One region of the Kitasatospora sp. NPDC001660 genome, then DNA from elsewhere that is predicted to be linked to it. Evidence: predicted binding sites of a transcription regulator. Region 1 holds the regulator's gene; each other region holds the start of a gene.
The links. The regulator HspR, encoded in region 1, represses chaperone genes until heat shock. The targets are predictions, from matches to a motif close to TTGAGNNNNNNNNNCTCAA.

Region 1 (5,798 bases):
CCGACGCCGCCGGTGCCGCCCCCGCCGGCGACTCCGCCGCCCACGGCAAGGACGACGACGTCGTCGACGCCGAGATCGTGGACGAGGAGAAGCACGACAAGCCCAAGGGCGGTGCGGCATGACGGACAAGCCGCAGGGCGGCAAGTCCGGCGACGACTCCGCCGCCGAGGAGGCCGTGATCAAGGCCGCCGAGGAGGCCGCCGCCGGCTCCGGCGACGCGTCGGCCGAGCTGGCCGCCGCCAAGCGCGAGGCCACCGAGCGCACCGCGGACCTCCAGCGCCTCCAGGCCGAGTACCAGAACTACCGCAAGCGGGTCGAGCGCGACCGGCTGACGGTCCGCGAGATCGCGGTCTCCAACATCCTGGAGTCCCTGATCCCGGTCCTGGACGACATCGGCCGCGCCCGCGAGCACGGCGAGGTCACCGGCGGCTTCAAGTCCGTCGCCGAGTCGCTGGAGACGGTCGTCGCCAAGCTGGGCCTCCAGCAGTTCGGCAAGGAGGGCGAGCCCTTCGACCCGACCATGCACGAGGCGCTGATGCACAGCTACTCCTCGGACGTCACCGAGGACACCTGCGTGCAGATCCTCCAGCCCGGCTACCGGATCGGCGAGCGGATCATCCGCCCGGCGATGGTCGCGGTCGCGGAGCCCCAGCCGGGCACCCAGACCACGTCCGGGCCGGACACCGACGCCGCCAAGTCCGACAAGTCGGACAAGGCCGACGGTGGCGCGGACAGCTGACAACCTGCGACAGGTGACAGCCTGTCACAGCTGACAACCAGCGCGCTGCGGAGTCGTACGCCGGCAAGTACGGCGGCCGGCTCCGCAGCGCGCTGTCGGCAACAGGCCTGCGCGACCGGGCTGTTGACAACGCAGTGACGATGGACATCGGGAGGTGGCGGAAGCCATGAGTGGCAAGGACTTTGTCGAGAAGGACTATTACAAGGTCCTCGGCGTGCCCAAGGACGCCACCGCCACCGAGATCAAGAAGACCTACCGGAAGCTGGCGCGCGAGTTCCACCCGGACGCCAACAAGGGCGACGCCAAGGCCGAGGAGCGCTTCAAGGACATCTCCGAGGCGTACGACGTCCTGTCCGACGAGAAGCGCCGCAAGGAGTACGACGAGGCCCGCAGCCTCTTCGCCAACGGCGGCTTCCGCTCCGGCGGGCCCGGCACCGGCAGCTACAGCTTCGACTTCGGCGACCTCTTCAGCGGCAGCCAGGGCGGCAGCGGCGGCATCGGCGACGTCTTCGGCGGCCTCTTCAACCGCGGCGGCCGGCAGGCCCAGCCCCGGCGCGGCGCCGACGTCGAGACCGAGGTCACCCTCTCCTTCGAGGAGGCCGTCGACGGCGCGACCGTCCCGCTGCGGATGACCAGCCAGGCCCCCTGCCGCGTCTGCAATGGCACCGGCGCCAAGTCCGGCACCACCCCGCGGGTCTGCCCGACCTGCGTCGGCGCCGGCACCGTCAGCCGCGGCCAGGGCGCGTTCGCGCTCTCCGAGCCCTGCAAGGACTGCAAGGGCCGCGGCATGATCGTCGACGACCCCTGCACCGACTGCCACGGCAGCGGCCGGGCCAGCTCCGCCCGCACCATGCAGGTCCGCATCCCGGCCGGCGTCCAGGACGCCCAGCGCATCCGGCTCAAGGGCAAGGGCGCCCAGGGCGAACGCGGCGGCCAGCCCGGCGACCTCTACGTCACCGTGCACGTCGACGCGCACCCCGTCTTCGGCCGCAAGGGCGACAACCTCACCGTCACCGTCCCGGTCACCTTTCCCGAGGCCGCGCTGGGCGGCACCATCGAGGTGCCCACGCTGAACGGCCCGGCCGTGAAGCTCAAGCTGCCCCCGGGCAGCGCCAACGGCCTCACCATGCGCGCCCGCGGCAAGGGCGCCACCCGCAAGGACGGCACCCGCGGCGACCTCCTCGTCACCGTCGAGGTCGTGGTGCCGCAGCACGTCACCGGCGACGCGCTGTCCGCCCTGGAGCAGTACCGCGAGGCCACCGCCTCCGACGACCCGCGAGCCGCCCTGTTCCGGGCGGCGAAGGGAGCGTGACGACCAGATGTCCCCGATGACCCCCGACAGCCCGATCGGCCCCGGCCTCGGCGAAGGCCTGCCCGGCGACGGCCGCCGCCCCCGGCGCGCCGCGGCGCCGCCCCCCTACATGCTCACCGAGGACACCCCGGTGTACGTGATCTCGGTGGCCGCCGAACTCTCCGGCCTGCACCCGCAGACCCTGCGCCAGTACGACCGCCTCGGCCTGGTCAGCCCCGACCGCACCGCCGGCCGCGGCCGCCGCTACTCCGCCCGCGACATCCAGCAGCTGCGCGAGGTCCAGCGGCTCTCCCAGGACGAGGGCATCAACCTGGCCGGCATCAAGCGGATCATCGAGCTGGAGAACCAGGTCACCGCCCTCCAGTCGCGCATCGCCGAACTGGCCGACTCCCTGGAGGGCGCCGCCACCGCACTCCAGCAGCGCGAGGCCGCCGTCCACGCCTCCTACCGCCGCGACCTCGTCCCGTACCAGCCCCCGACACCCCAGTCGAGCGCCCTGGTCGTCTGGCGCCCGAAGCGCTGACTCGGTCGCACAGCCCCCAGCCGCCGGCTCCCTCCTGTCCGGGGGGTGCCGGCGGCTCGGCTTTGGTGAGAGGGTTCCACTCGGCCACCTCGGTCAAAAGGAGGTGGAACACCTCGGTCCCGTGCCCGCAATGCGGTCTAAGATCGGCCAGCGAGGTGTCAGCGCATCCTGAGGCCGGATCGTCCATCGAGAAGGAGCCGTGAATGATCGGGAGGGACGAAGCAAATTCGGGCGTCGGCGCGACGGGCACCTTGTCTCCCGGCGCACATGAGCTCTACCTGACAATCATTCGCGAACACGGACGGATTGCCCGCAAAGACGTCGACAACGATGAGCAGAGCAATCTGGCCGAGCTCCTGCAGATAGGGCTGCTCGTACCCGACGCGGATGATCCCCAGGTCCTGGTGGCCGTCGACCCGAAACAGCTCGCGTCCGGACTCAGCGTCATATGGCAGCGCCAGGCCCTCGAACTCCTCTCTCGTGCGGTATCCATACCCGGCGACCTGCAGGGCCTCGCGGACGCATTCCACAAGCCCGAATCAGCGGGCGGCACGATCGAATACGTCCGCGGCAAGGCCGTCATCAACCAGCGCATCAACAACGCCGTCGCCTCGGCAAAAGAAGAGGTACTCGCCGCCCAGCCCGGCGGCCCGCGCCCTCCGGACGTACTCTCCGGCACTCTGGCCGAAGACCTGGAGGACCTGAAGAGAGGTATCTCGACGCGAACGATCTACCATCCGAGTACCCGCTACCATCCGCCCACCAGGGACTACGTGGGGACGCTCACCGAGGCCGGCGGAAAGTTTCGGACCCTCGACGAGCCCTATACCCGGCTGATCATCATCGACAGAATCCTCGCCGTCATTCCGGTGGCCGAGGACCTGAACCTGGCCGCCTTCATCTACGACCCCGCCGTCATACACTTCCTCACTCATGAGGTCTTCGAGCGGAACTGGAACAGAGGGCTCGATTTCAACGGCAGCCGAACCATCCCTCAGCAGGTGGTCTCCAGCCTGCGGCAGACCATAATCGACCTGATGCTGGAAGGCACGAACCACCGAGTGATCGCCCGTCGGCTCGGCATCAGTGAGCGCACCCTGGCACGGCATCTCGCAGAGATGCGCGAGGACTACAACGTGGATTCCCTCTTCCAGCTCGGGTATGCCCTCGCGCGGTCGTCGAGAGAATCCGACAACGCCTCATAGCGCGCCCTCTTCCATTCGCGCCGCGCAGCCGACGAATCAATACCGGAGTGGCGGCGGTCACGTCCAGGAGTGGTCGTTGTCCAGGACGGTGCCGGTGGCCAAGGACGCAACGTCCGCATCGGCGCTGGAAATTGAATAGTTGACATGCACGGAACCGTCTGCACCATGGTCAGTACATGCCACGCCGACGCCCAGCATTGTGAGGACACTGGCGGCTATCGCCACAAGGGCCGCCTTTGCGGCCTGACGCTTACGAGACACTCGCGTACACCCCATCCTCTAGCGACCTGCCGATGCGGAGCCACGCGCGGCACGTCCATCAAACGCTCAAATGCTGCCATACGGCGTTCTGGCTGTCACGGGCGCGTTCAGCTGGCCAGGGGTGTCATCTCTCTGCCATGCAGACGGATGACACCACGCATCAGTGGACTGCCGCGCCTGCTCGGTGGACGATCAACTCACGCCCGCCTCACATGACGCCCGGATCTTCCGATCAGGTCGCTGCACCGGATTGGGCGTCGAAAAGCGATATATCCGTCCAAATTCCGCCAGTCTTATCTCTACGACCAGCGTCGGCAGCGAGCAGCTCAGCCTCGGCGCACTTCCCCCGGAGTCGACATGAGTGAGCCCTACCTGCGTCACCACGACAGCCAGGCCCCCGAGGGTCGGCGTGCACGTGTGTTTCTGGCCGCGCCGCTGATGCGGCTGACCGGGCCGGCGGACAGTGTGGTGACGCTCGCCAGCCGGACGCGGCTGACGACGCTTCGCACCACCCTGCTCCGCAGCGGTGCCGCGGTGTACAGCGCGCACCACAGCGACGCCTGGACCGTCGCCGGCCGGGCGCCGGAGCCGCGGGTTCCGTCGGACTTCCGGGCGCTGCAGTCGGCGGACCTGGTGTTCGCCTACGTCGGAGCGCCGCTGTCGGCGGGGGTGAGCCTGGAACTGGGCTGGGCCTCCGCGCTGCGCAAGCCGATCGTCCTCCTCGTCGACGAGGCCATCACGCACAACCCGCTGATCGCCACCATCGAGCAGGTCGCCCCCGTCCTGCCGCTGGTCTTCGACGACACCTGGTCGCAGGAGGCGCTCAACCACACCGTCGAGACCGCGCTCGACTGGGCCGGCATGGCCCTGTCCCTGCGCGAGGGCTTCTGGACCGCCCCCGGCGAGCAGTTCAACGTCCCCCGCCAGCAGCCCCCCGCGGTCGGCCGCGCCGGCTACTGGCCGTCGGGCGCCGCCACCGGCTGACGCGCGGTCACCCACCGGACTCCCCCGTCCGGGATCCCCGCATCTGCCAGCCCAGTTGGAACAGCGTCTCCGCGTCGTACAGCTCACGCAGCCGGGCGATGTGACCGGCCACGGTCCGCTCGCTCAGCCCCATGCGGCTCGCGATCGCCCGCTGTGTGAGCCCGTTCGCCAGCAGCCGGCCCACCTGCTCGTGGACGGTGGGACCGGTGGCGCCGGCGGCCAGCGCGGCCCAGTTCACGCCCTCGGCCTGCTGCCACTGCTGCTCGAACAGCTCGACCAGGAAGCCCACCGTGGCCGGGTCCTCGACGAAGGCCGCGCTGCCGAAGTCACGAGCGGCGGGGATGACGGCCACCGCACGGTCGAAGATCATCATCTTGGAGAGCTGGAACTGCGTCACGCGGATCTGGCAGCCGAGCTCGGTCAGACCGGCGGCCAGCTTTGCCGTCGGACCATCGAGACGTGCCGCGGCCTCGTACAGCGTCCGGATCGTGCCGCCGCTCGCAGTGAAGCGGCGCATGTGGTCGAGGATGTCGTCCGCGGCGGAGTCCGGGCGGGCGCCGCCCGGTTGGCAGGACAGCGCCTCTCGACGGAGTTCCTCGGCGAGCTGGGAGATGCGGTGCCGGATGTTCTCCTTCCCCTCCAGGATCACGGTCTGCCCGGTGCGCTCGTGCTGTCGAGGCGCGGCATCGTAAGCGGCGGTGAGATCCCCCAGGAGACCGGGGAGTTCCTCCGCCTGGGCGAGCAACCGTGTGCCGGCGGCCCGCAAGTCCGCTC
Region 2 (4,783 bases), on a different contig from region 1:
GACATCGATGTCGAACGGAACATGCTGACCGTCAAGGCCGAACGGCGCCCCCGCCACGAGGGCGAGGACGTGAAGTGGGAGCTGTCCGAGCGCCCGCTCGGCGTGTTCTCCCGGCAGGTCATGCTCTCCGACACACTCGACCCCGAGGGGATCACCGCCGACTACGACACCGGCGTGCTGACCCTGAAGATCCCGGTCGCCGAGAAGGCCAAGCCCCGCAAGATCGCCATCGGCCACAGCGGAAGCCGCAAGGAGATCAAGGCCTGACCGCGTCCCTGTGCCGTTCCGTGCCGCCCGCACCCCCCGAGCGGGCGGCACGGAAGACCCCCGCATCCCCCGGTCCGGCCCGGGCAGTACCGGCCGACGATGCCCTGTGCGATGGGCGGCCGGCACGGGCCGGCGGTGAGATCGACCTCGCCACCGCGCCGCGGCTTCGCTGCCGCCTGGGCGCCGCGTTCGAGGCGCACGGGGAGGTGGTGCTCGACCTGTCGGAGGTGACGTTCATGGACTGCTCGGGTCTGGGCGTCCTCGTCCAGGCCCGCCATCTGGCCGACCAGTACGGCGGGCGGCTCGTTCTGCGCGGCGTAGGCAGGCCCGTGGCCAAGCTGCTCAAGCTCACCAGCCTCAGTCGCCGTCTGGCCGCCAGCCCCTGACCGGCTCCCGCACGCCCGTACCCGGCAGCGTGCCGGGACGAAGGGAGGAATGCGCGGTGACTCTTCGATGGGAGGCGTTCTTGGACCAGGTCCAGGAACGCGGCGAGTACGACACGCCCCAGGATGCCGACCGCGCGGCCCGCGTCGTGCTGGCCCTGCTCGGCGCCCACTTGGTCGGCGACGTGCGCGCGAAGCTCGCGGCCCGTCTGCCCGAGACCTTCGCCCTGATCCTGTTGAACCCCTTGCAGGCCGCTGAACCGCTCAGTCCCGAACGGTTCGTGCGCGCCACCGCCGCCTGGATCGAGGGCGCCACCGAGAAGACCGCCGTGTGGGACATCGGCGCCGTCCTGTCCACGGTGGCCGACGCCGCCGGCGACGACCTCATGGAGAGTGTCCTGTTCCAGCTGCCGCCCGGCTACGACGTCCTGTTCGGCCGCCCTGTACCCGGCCACTGACCCTGACCCGCTTTCGTGCCGCCGCTCACGCCGCGGCGGCCCGTCCCGGAAGGCCATCGCGATGACCCGGCACCGCCGCCTGATCCAGCAGGTCCGCACCCTCGGTCGCTACCCGAGTGACGAGGAGGCCGAACGCGTCTTCGATGCGGTCCTGGCCGTTCTCGGCTCCCAGCTGACCGGCGAGGAACGCTGCGAGCTGGCCGCCGCGCTCCCTGAGAGGGCCCGCGCCGTCTTCGCCTCGCAGATCCCCCTGCCCGAACCCGTCGCCGCGCCCGCCTTCGTCGAAGCTGTCGCCCGAGCCCTGGAGACCAGCCTCACCGGCGCCCGCTGGGACGTCTCCTCCGTCCTGGCCGCCCTCGAATCCCTCGGCGGCGAGCGGCTCACCGACCGCCTCCTCGCCCACCTGCCCCGCGGTTACGCGCTCCTGTTCGGCCGCGCCGACCTCGCCGCCGCTTGAACCTCAGCCGGCCCGGGTTGGGCCCAGGCGACGGGCGTTCGACGTCACTGGCCGCGGGCCCGGTCCAGGTCGGCCTCCAGCTGCTCCACCCGGACCTGGAGATCGAGTCCCCGGCGCGCGCCTTCCAGGGTCAGTCCCTCGCTGATCAGCTTCACCAGGGCCGCGACACGGTTGATCTCCCGGCGCGAGTATCTCCGCTGGCCACCCGACGAGCGCACGGGCACGACCGCGCCCAGCTCGTCCAGTCGCCGCAGGAACGCCACCTGGACGTGCAGCATCGCGGCGACCTGCCCCACCGTGTACAGCGCGGCATCCGCGTCATCAATGGGCAGCTCCACCACCGCGACCTCACCTCGCCGCTCGCTGAAACCTCACTTCCACGTTACAGATTTCCTCCAGCCGCAGCCATCGACTTACCATTGAGTCCATGAGGCTCAAGTTTCATTCCTCCCGCTGAGGCAAGGCGGGAGGGATAGCAGGAATAGCAGGAGAGGAGGCCCGGCAATGTCACGCGCAGTCGGTATCGACCTGGGAACGACGAACTCGGTGGTCTGCGTGCTGGAGGGCGGCGAGCCGGCCGTCATCGCCAACGCCGAGGGCGCCCGGACCACCCCGTCGGTGGTGGCTTTCGGCAAGGGCGGCGAGGTGCTGGTCGGCGAGGTCGCCAAGCGGCAGGCCGTGACCAATGTGGACCGCACGGCCCGCTCGGTGAAGCGGCACATGGGCGAGAGCGGCTGGCGGTTCCCGGAGAAAGGGGATGTGAACGGCAAGCGGTACACCGCGCAGGAGATCTCGGCGCGGGTGCTGCAGAAGCTGAAGCGCGACGCCGAGTCCTACCTGGGTGAGGACGTGACGGACGCGGTGATCACCGTGCCCGCGTACTTCAACGATTCCCAGCGCACGGCTACCAAGGAGGCAGGTGAGATCGCGGGCCTGAAGGTGGCGCGGATCATCAACGAGCCGACCTCCGCCGCCCTGGCGTACGGCCTGGACAAGGAGAACGACCAGACGGTGCTGGTCTTCGACCTCGGCGGCGGCACGTTCGACGTGTCGCTGCTGGAGATCGGCGAGGGCGTGGTGGAGGTGAAGGCCACCTCCGGTGACACCCACCTGGGCGGTGACGACTGGGACCAGCGGATCGTCGACCACCTGGTCAAGCAGTTCAAGAACGGCTACGGCATCGACCTGTCCAAGGACAAGATGGCAGCCCAGCGGCTCCGGGAGGCCGCGGAGAAGGCGAAGATCGAGCTGTCGGCGGCCACGGAGACGACGATCAACCTGCCCTACATCACGGCCTCCGCCGAAGGCGCTCTCCACCTGGACGAGAAGCTCACCCGCGCCCAGTTCCAGCAGCTCACCGCCGATCTGCTGGAGCGCTGCGAGGGCCCGTTCCACCAGGCCGTCAAGGACACCAAGATCGAGGTGAAGGACGTCGACCACGTCATCCTGGTCGGCGGCTCCACCCGTATGCCCGCCGTCACCGACCTGGTGAAGAAGCTCACCGGCAAAGACCCGCACAAGGGCGTCAACCCGGACGAGGTCGTCGCCATCGGCGCCGCCCTGCAGGCCGGCGTGCTCAAGGGCGAGGTCAAGGACGTCCTGCTGCTCGACGTCACCCCGCTGTCCCTGGGCATCGAGACCAAGGGCGGCATCATGACCAAACTGATCGAGCGCAACACCACGATCCCGACCCGCCGCTCGGAGGTCTTCACCACGGCCGAGGACAACCAGCCCTCGGTGACCGTGCAGGTCTACCAGGGCGAGCGGGAGATCGCCGCGTACAACAAGAAGCTCGGCATGTTCGAGCTGACCGGCATCGCACCGGCCCCGCGCGGGATGCCGCAGATCGAGGTCACCTTCGACATCGACGCCAACGGCATCATGCACGTGGCCGCGAAGGACCTCGGCACCGGCAAGGAACAGAAGATGACCGTCACCGGCGGCTCCGCCCTGCCGAAGGACGACATCGACCGCATGATCCGGGAAGCCGAGCAGCACGCGGAGGAGGACCGCCGCCGCAAGGAGGCCGCCGAGACCCGAAACCAGGGCGAGCAACTCGCCTACAGCACCGAGAAGTTCCTTCAGGACAACCAGGACAAGGTCCCGGCCGACGTGAAGAACGAGGTGGAGACGGCCCTGGCGGAGCTGAAGGACAAGCTCAAGGGCGAGGACACCGCCGCGATCCGCGCAGCGAGCGACAAGGTCGCCCAGGTCAGCCAGAAACTGGGCCAGGCCATCTACGCCCAGACCGCCCCCGGTGCACCAGGTGGCGGCGCAACCGGCACCCAGGGCGAGGAAGGAGAGGAGGTCGTGGACGCCGAGATCGTGGACGAGGACGAGCACAAGCGAGGCGCCGCATGACCACCCCGTCCAGGCCGAGGAAGAAACCCGAAGAGCAGCGCCCGCCTGTGGTCATCCGCGACAAGCGGCGCATCGACCCGGACACCCTGCAACTTCGGCCCGGAAGCGAGGAACGGCTCGCCAAGCCCAGTGGCCAGCAGGGTGCCGGCGGCCCCGCCAGCGCCCTGCTCGGTGGCGGCGCCGCACCCTCGCCCGGCCAAGCTCCTGCGGGAGCGGGCGGTGAGTCGCTGCGCGCCGCGCTGGCCGAGCGGACTCAAGACCTGCAGCGGGTGAAGGCCGAGTACGACAACTTCCGCCGGCTCGCCGCACTGCGCAACCTCGCCGAACACGCGGCGTTGCCCGTCCGCACCCGACGGCCTCAGCCGGTGGGCGGGCGGCAGTGTCTGCGAAGGGCTCTACCGCACGTGAGGCTGGGGCGTGGCCGGAACACGGGAAGTCGTCCGCTCGCTGGCCGCGCGGGCGCGGGCGGCCAGTGCTTGGGGTCGGGGGGCAGATCGGCTTCCGGGGGCTCGGTGGGCTACTGACCTGTGTGCCTGGGGGCGGCGGGCCCGGGCGGATGCGCGGTGGGTCCGCGGCTCCCCCCGGGCCGCCCGGGTTCAGTCGTCGGCTCCGGCGGCGGTGCGCGCGATGCGCCCGCGGATCGCGTACCAGCCGGCGACCAACGCTGCGGCGATCAGCGGTACGCACAGCACGGTGGTGCGTCCGGCGCCGCCGTCGGCGTACATGAGGACCAGGACGGCAGCGAGGAAGGCGAGCGTCACGAGTTCGGTCCAGGGCGAGCCGGGCAGGCGGTAGCCGGGGCGGGTCAGCTCGCCGGCCGTGGTCTTCCGCCAGAACAGGAGGTGGCAGACCATGAT
Region 3 (5,798 bases), on a different contig from region 1:
TGGACCACTCCGCCGGGTGCGATCGAGCCGACCGTCCGGAGCGCGCCGAAGCGGAAGCCCCGCCGAGGAACCCGGCGGGGCGGTCCACCCGGCGGAGGTTGCGATGGGCGCCGGGCGGAGCAGCCGTACTGCTCCGCCCGGGCCGTGGACCCGCGTCAGGCGGCGGCGACGAGCACCTCGGCCGGTTCGAGGGCCAGCGTGAGCACCTCCCGGACGTCCGACACCGGGTGCACGGTGAGCCGCTCCAGCACCTCGGCCGGGACGTCGTCCAGGTCGGCCTCGTTGCGCTTGGGGATGATCACCGTGGTGACCCCGGCCCGGTCGGCGGCGAGCAGCTTCTGCTTCACCCCGCCGATCGGCAGCACCCGCCCGGTCAGCGACACCTCGCCCGTCATCGCCACGTCCGTGCGCACCTTGCGGCCGGAGAGCAGCGAGGCGAGCGCGGTGGTCATGGTGATGCCGGCGCTCGGCCCGTCCTTGGGGACGGCCCCGGCCGGGACGTGCAGGTGCACGCCGCGGTCGCGCAGCGAGGTGACCGGCAGCTCCAGCTCGGCGCCGCGCGAGCGCAGGAAGGAGAGCGCGATGTGCGCGGACTCCTTCATGACGTCGCCCAGCTGTCCGGTCAGGGTCAGCCCGGTGCCGCCGGTCTCGGCGTCGGCGAGCGAGGCCTCGATGTAGAGGACGTCGCCGCCGGCCCCGGTCACCGCGAGGCCGGTGGCCACGCCGGGGACGGCGGTGCGCCGCTCGGCCGGCTCCTGGGCGGCCTCCGGCACGTGGTGCGGGCGGCCGATCAGGGCGCGCAGGTCGTCCGCGCCGATCGTGGCGGGCAGGTCGCGCTCGCCGAGCTCGGCCTGCGCGGCGATCTTGCGCAGCACCCGGGCGATCGAGCGTTCCAGGTTCCGCACGCCGGCCTCGCGGGTGTACTCCCCGGCGAGCCTGCGCAGCGCCGACTCGTCGACGCCGACCTGCTCGCCGCCGAGCCCGGCCCGCTCCAGCTGGCGCGGGAGCAGGTGGTCGCGGGCGATGACGACCTTCTCGTCCTCGGTGTAGCCGTCGAGGCGGACGAGCTCCATCCGGTCGAGCAGCGGCTCGGGGATGGCCTCCAGCACGTTGGCGGTGGCGAGGAAGACGACGTCGGACAGGTCGAGCTCGACCTCCAGGTAGTGGTCCCGGAAGGTGTGGTTCTGCGCCGGGTCCAGCACCTCCAGCAGGGCGGCGGCCGGGTCGCCCCGGTAGTCGGAGCCGACCTTGTCGATCTCGTCGAGCAGGACGACCGGGTTCATCGAGCCGGCTTCCTTGATCGCCCGCACGAGGCGGCCGGGCAGCGCGCCGACGTAGGTGCGCCGGTGGCCGCGGATCTCGGCCTCGTCCCGGACTCCGCCGAGCGCGACCCGGACGAACGTGCGGCCCATCGCGCGGGCCACGCTCTCGCCGAGCGAGGTCTTGCCGACCCCGGGCGGGCCGACCAGCGCCAGCACCGCTCCTCCCCGGCGCCCGCCGACCAGCCCGAGCCCCTGATCGGCCCGGCGCTTGCGCACGGCGAGGTACTCGACGATGCGGTCCTTGACGTCGGCGAGACCGGCGTGGTCCGCGTCCAGCACCGCACGGGCGCCGGCGATGTCGTACGCGTCCTCGGTGCGCTCGTTCCACGGCAGCTCCAGGACGGTGTCCAGCCAGGTGCGGATCCACGAGCCCTCGGGGGACTGGTCGGATGAACGCTCCAGCTTGTCGACCTCCTTCAGGGCCGCCTCGCGGACCGTCGTCGGCAGGTCGGCGGCCTCGACCCGGGCGCGGTAGTCGCCCTCCTCGTCGGCCGGGTCGCCGTTCAGCTCGGCCAGCTCCTTGCGGACGGCCTCCAGCTGGCGGCGCAGCAGGAACTCCTTCTGCTGCTTGGCCACGCCCTCCTCGACGTCCTTGCGGATCGAGTCGTTGACCTCCTCCTCGGCGAGGTGGTCGCGCAGCAGCGTCAGCGCGTACTCCAGGCGGGCGACCTGGTCGGCCTCCAGCAGCACCTTGAGCTTCTGCTCGGCGGTGGCGAAGGGCGCGTAGCCGATGTTGTCGGCGAGCTCGCCGACGCCCTCGATCTGGGCCACCCGGTCGACGATCTGCCAGGCGCCGCGCTTGCGCAGCCACTGGGTGGACAGCGCCTTGTACTCCTTGACCAGCTCGGCGGCCCGGCCGGCCACCGGCACGCCCACCGAGGACTCCCGGAACGGCGTGGTCTCGACCCAGAGGGCGGCGCCCGGCCCGGTGGTGCCGACGCCGATCCGGACCCGGCGCACGGCGCGCACCAGCGCGGCCGGCTCCCCGTCCGCCAGTCGGCCGACCTGCTCGACGGTGGCGAGCGTGCCGACCGCCGCGTACGAGCCGTCCACCCGCGGGACCAGCAGGACCTGCGGCTTGCCGCCGCCGGCCGCCGCGCGGGCGGCCTCCACCGCGGCGCGCACCTCGGTGTCCTTCAGGTCCAGCGGGACCACCATGCCCGGCAGGACGACCTCGTCGTCGAGCGGCAGCACGGGCAGGGTGAGCGGTGTGGACGTCGATGCCATGATCTCTCCCCAGTCAGTGAACTTGAGTCGACCTGACTAAGGCTTCCGGGGCGCCGCGTGTTCCCCGATCCGTGTTCGCCGTGAGCGAACGGAAAAGGGGTGCCGGCGGGGGTCGCCGGAAGGTCGTCAAAAACCCCCGAACGAGTTAACGGACATCCAAGACCGGGGCCCCGCCGGACGCGGACGCGGGCGCGGGACCGGCCTCCGGCACCTCCGCGCGCAGCAGGTGCAGCCGGCCTCCGGGCCTGCGGCGCAGCCAGCGCCACAGCGCCACGCCGGTGAGCACCGCCGCCGGGTGGCCCACCGCGGTGACCAGGTCGCTCTCGGTGGCGATCTGCTCGGCGATCAGCACCGCGGCACCCCCCAGCGCCAGCAGCCGCCCGCGCCAGGAGAGCAGTCCGGCGAGCGCGCCGAGACTGACCAGCACGCCGTAGCTGACGCCGATGTCGAGGTAGTCCATCGCCGCGGGCTCCAGCTGCCCGGTCTCCACGGCGGTGATCACCACCACCTGGGACAGCAGCGTGGCCGTGACGTGCCCGATCGCGAAGACCGCCGCCGCCCGCCGGGAGCCGACCCGGCGTTCCAGCGGCGCGACGGTGAAGGCGAATCCCCACAGGTACGGCATCCACACCTCGCCGGCCACCCAGAAACCGCTGAGCAGCAGGGCTCGCATCGGGTGGTGCAAAAGATTGTGGCCGTCCGAACTGGAGGCCTGCTGCAGCCGCAGGACGAGATCCGGATCCGCGAGTTTGGCAAAGGCCGTGGTGGCACCCACCACGGCCAGATATCCGAGCGCGAAAGGGTTGCGCCGGGGCGTCGGCACCCGGGCCAGCAGCCACTCGGCCACCCCGGCGCGCAGCCCGAGCCGGAGCATCCCGTACGGGGGCCCGGCCGACGGCGCGCGCGACCCTGGGCGCGGCTCCACCGGCCCGCCACCGCGCCGCAGTCCAGCCATGCCGCCTCCGCTCCACGCCCCGCAGCCACCGACCCCGGCCCGCGACTCCCGTCCGGGGGGACCAACGTACCGGCGCGCGCCCGGAATCCCTCCTGCAGGGCGTTGTCGTGATCACGTTACGTCGCGGTCCTGAGAGCCAGCTGAGAAAAGCCCGTGAAGACCGGCGGACCGGCCGTCCGGTCGGATTCCGCTATTGGTCCAGACCTACTTCCACTTGACCCGTCAGTAGCGGCCCTGACCGGCGACTTGGCATCAACTCGACTGCATACGTACCGTTACGCAGTGAAAAAACGCCGGGTAAGGTATCGGCCCGTGCCCACTCGTGAGTGGGTCCGAGAGCGGGCCGACAACCGGCCCAACGGGCCGGAAACGTCCGGTCCACCTGCCGGGAGGCAGCCGCTGTCCGTACGCTGCGAAGTGCGCGGGAGAAGCGGGTGTCCGACCTCCGCCCTCCGATCCGCGCACGGCTACGGGACGGCGGACCCGGCACAATCCACGACGGAACAAGACTACGAAGCGGAGCCCCGCCATCCCCACAGGTGGCCGGCCCGCAGCCCTGGGGGCGGTGGCGTGACCGTGACAGAAATTCAGCAGGACAGCAGCAACAGCGGCGGCACGGTGAGCAGCCAGCGCAGAGTGCTGGTGGTGGAGGACGAGCCCACGATCGCGGAGTCGATCGCGGCCCGGCTGGGCGCGGAGGGCTTCAAGGTCGCCGTGGCCCACGACGGCCCCGGCGCGGTCGACGGCTTCCACACCTGGCAGCCGGACCTGGTCGTCCTCGACATCATGCTGCCCGGGTTCGACGGCCTCGAAGTGTGCCGCCGGATCCAGGCCCAGCGACCGGTGCCGGTGCTGATGCTGACCGCGCGCGACGACGAGACGGACCTGCTGGTCGGCCTCGGCGTCGGTGCCGACGACTACATGACCAAGCCCTTCTCCATGCGCGAACTGGCCGCCCGGGTCAACGTGCTGCTGCGCCGCGTCGAGCGCGCCCAGCAGGCCGCCCGCACGCCCGCGCTCGGCTCGCTGCGCTTCGGCGAGCTGGAGATCGACCACGTGCAGCGCCGGGTGCGCCTCGCCTCCGGCGACGTCCACCTGACGCCGACCGAGTTCGACCTGCTCGCCTGCCTGGCCGCTCAGCCGCGCGCCGTGCTCACCCGCGAGCAGCTGCTGGCCGAGGTGTGGGACTGGACCGACGCGTCCGGCACCCGCACCGTCGACAGCCACGTCAAGGCACTGCGCCGGAAGATCGGCGCCAGCTGGATCCGCACCGTCCACGGCGTCGGCTACGCGCTGGAGGCCCCGCTCTCCTAGCGGCGCCTCGGGCATCGGGCCTCCGGGGGGCCCGTGTCCCGAACCGCCGTGCACACGCGGGGGACCCACAGGGAACCAATGACCTTTCCACAGCAACGCAACGGGGACGCCGACGGCACGCGGTCGCAGACCTTCGCCGCCCGCGCCGCCCGCCGGGTCTGGGCCGACATCCGGCCGCTCGACCCCGTCCGGTCGATCAAGGGCAAGCTCGCGCTGCTCGTGATCGTCTCCGTCTTCCTCGCGAGCGGCATGGTCGTCGTGGCGATGAAGTCCGAGACCCAGATCCGCATCATCATGATCTTCTCGATGATCGCGTCGCTGCTCTTCATGCAGTTCCTCGCGCACGGGCTGACCGCCCCCCTGCGCGAGATGACCGCGGCCGCCCGCGCGATGGCCTCCGGCGACTACAGCCGAAGGGTCGAGGTGAACTCGCGCGACGAGATCGGCGAGCTGGCCGCCACGTTCAACCAGATGGCCTCCGACCTGGAGGCCGCCGACCGGCACCGGCGCGAACTGGTCGCCAACGTCTCGCACGAGCTGCGCACGCCCATCGCCGCGCTGCGCGCCGTGCTGGAGAACGTGGTCGACGGCGTCGTGCAGCCCAATCCGGCGACCCTGGAGGCGGCCCTGGAACAGACCGAGCGGCTCGGCCGCCTGGTCACCCACCTGCTCGACCTCTCCAAGATCGACGACGGCGTGGTCGACCTCGACGCCCGCCCCTTCGAGGTGCGCGAGTTCCTGGACGGCGTGCTGCGCGGCGTCACCGTGGACGGCGCGACGGCGGGCGGGGCGTTCTCCCGGCGCGGGGACGTCCGGCTCGCGCTGGAGGTCAGTCCGGCCGGCCTGACCGGTGTGGCGGACCCGGAACGGCTCCACCAGGTGGTCGCCAACCTGGTCGACAACGCCTGCAAGCACTCCCCTCCCGGCGGCACCGTGACGGTGCGCGCGCGGCCCGACGGCGAGCCCGGCGGTCTGCTGCT

Region 2: dnaK (molecular chaperone DnaK) is a predicted target of HspR. The motif match lies at 1,985-2,003, and genes of this name have one in related genera.
Region 3: lon (endopeptidase La) is a predicted target of HspR. The motif match lies at 2,572-2,590, and genes of this name have one in related genera.

Annotation. Positions count from the first base shown of each region.
Region 1 is NZ_JBSFGU010000003.1:108,578-114,375, forward strand. Features, by position in the region: gene dnaK (molecular chaperone DnaK) at 1-122, shown strand, start outside; gene grpE (nucleotide exchange factor GrpE) at 119-739, shown strand; gene dnaJ (molecular chaperone DnaJ) at 906-2,051, shown strand; gene ACWCXH_RS04120 (heat shock protein transcriptional repressor HspR) at 2,059-2,574, shown strand; gene ACWCXH_RS04125 (LuxR family transcriptional regulator) at 2,778-3,779, shown strand; gene ACWCXH_RS04130 (hypothetical protein) at 4,398-5,024, shown strand; gene ACWCXH_RS04135 (LuxR C-terminal-related transcriptional regulator) at 5,032-5,798, opposite strand, start outside.
Region 2 is NZ_JBSFGU010000057.1:81-4,863, reverse strand. Features, by position in the region: gene ACWCXH_RS34855 (Hsp20/alpha crystallin family protein) at 1-267, shown strand, start outside; gene ACWCXH_RS34850 (STAS domain-containing protein) at 288-653, shown strand; gene ACWCXH_RS34845 (DUF2267 domain-containing protein) at 710-1,108, shown strand; gene ACWCXH_RS34840 (DUF2267 domain-containing protein) at 1,170-1,565, shown strand; gene ACWCXH_RS34835 (helix-turn-helix domain-containing protein) at 1,610-1,906, opposite strand; gene dnaK (molecular chaperone DnaK) at 2,070-3,926, shown strand; gene ACWCXH_RS34825 (hypothetical protein) at 3,923-4,450, shown strand; partial or broken gene ACWCXH_RS34820 (amino acid permease) at 4,523-4,783, opposite strand, start outside.
Region 3 is NZ_JBSFGU010000002.1:253,310-259,107, reverse strand. Features, by position in the region: gene lon (endopeptidase La) at 156-2,549, opposite strand; gene ACWCXH_RS03105 (rhomboid-like protein) at 2,695-3,504, opposite strand; gene ACWCXH_RS03100 (response regulator transcription factor) at 4,081-4,818, shown strand; gene ACWCXH_RS03095 (sensor histidine kinase) at 4,897-5,798, shown strand, end outside.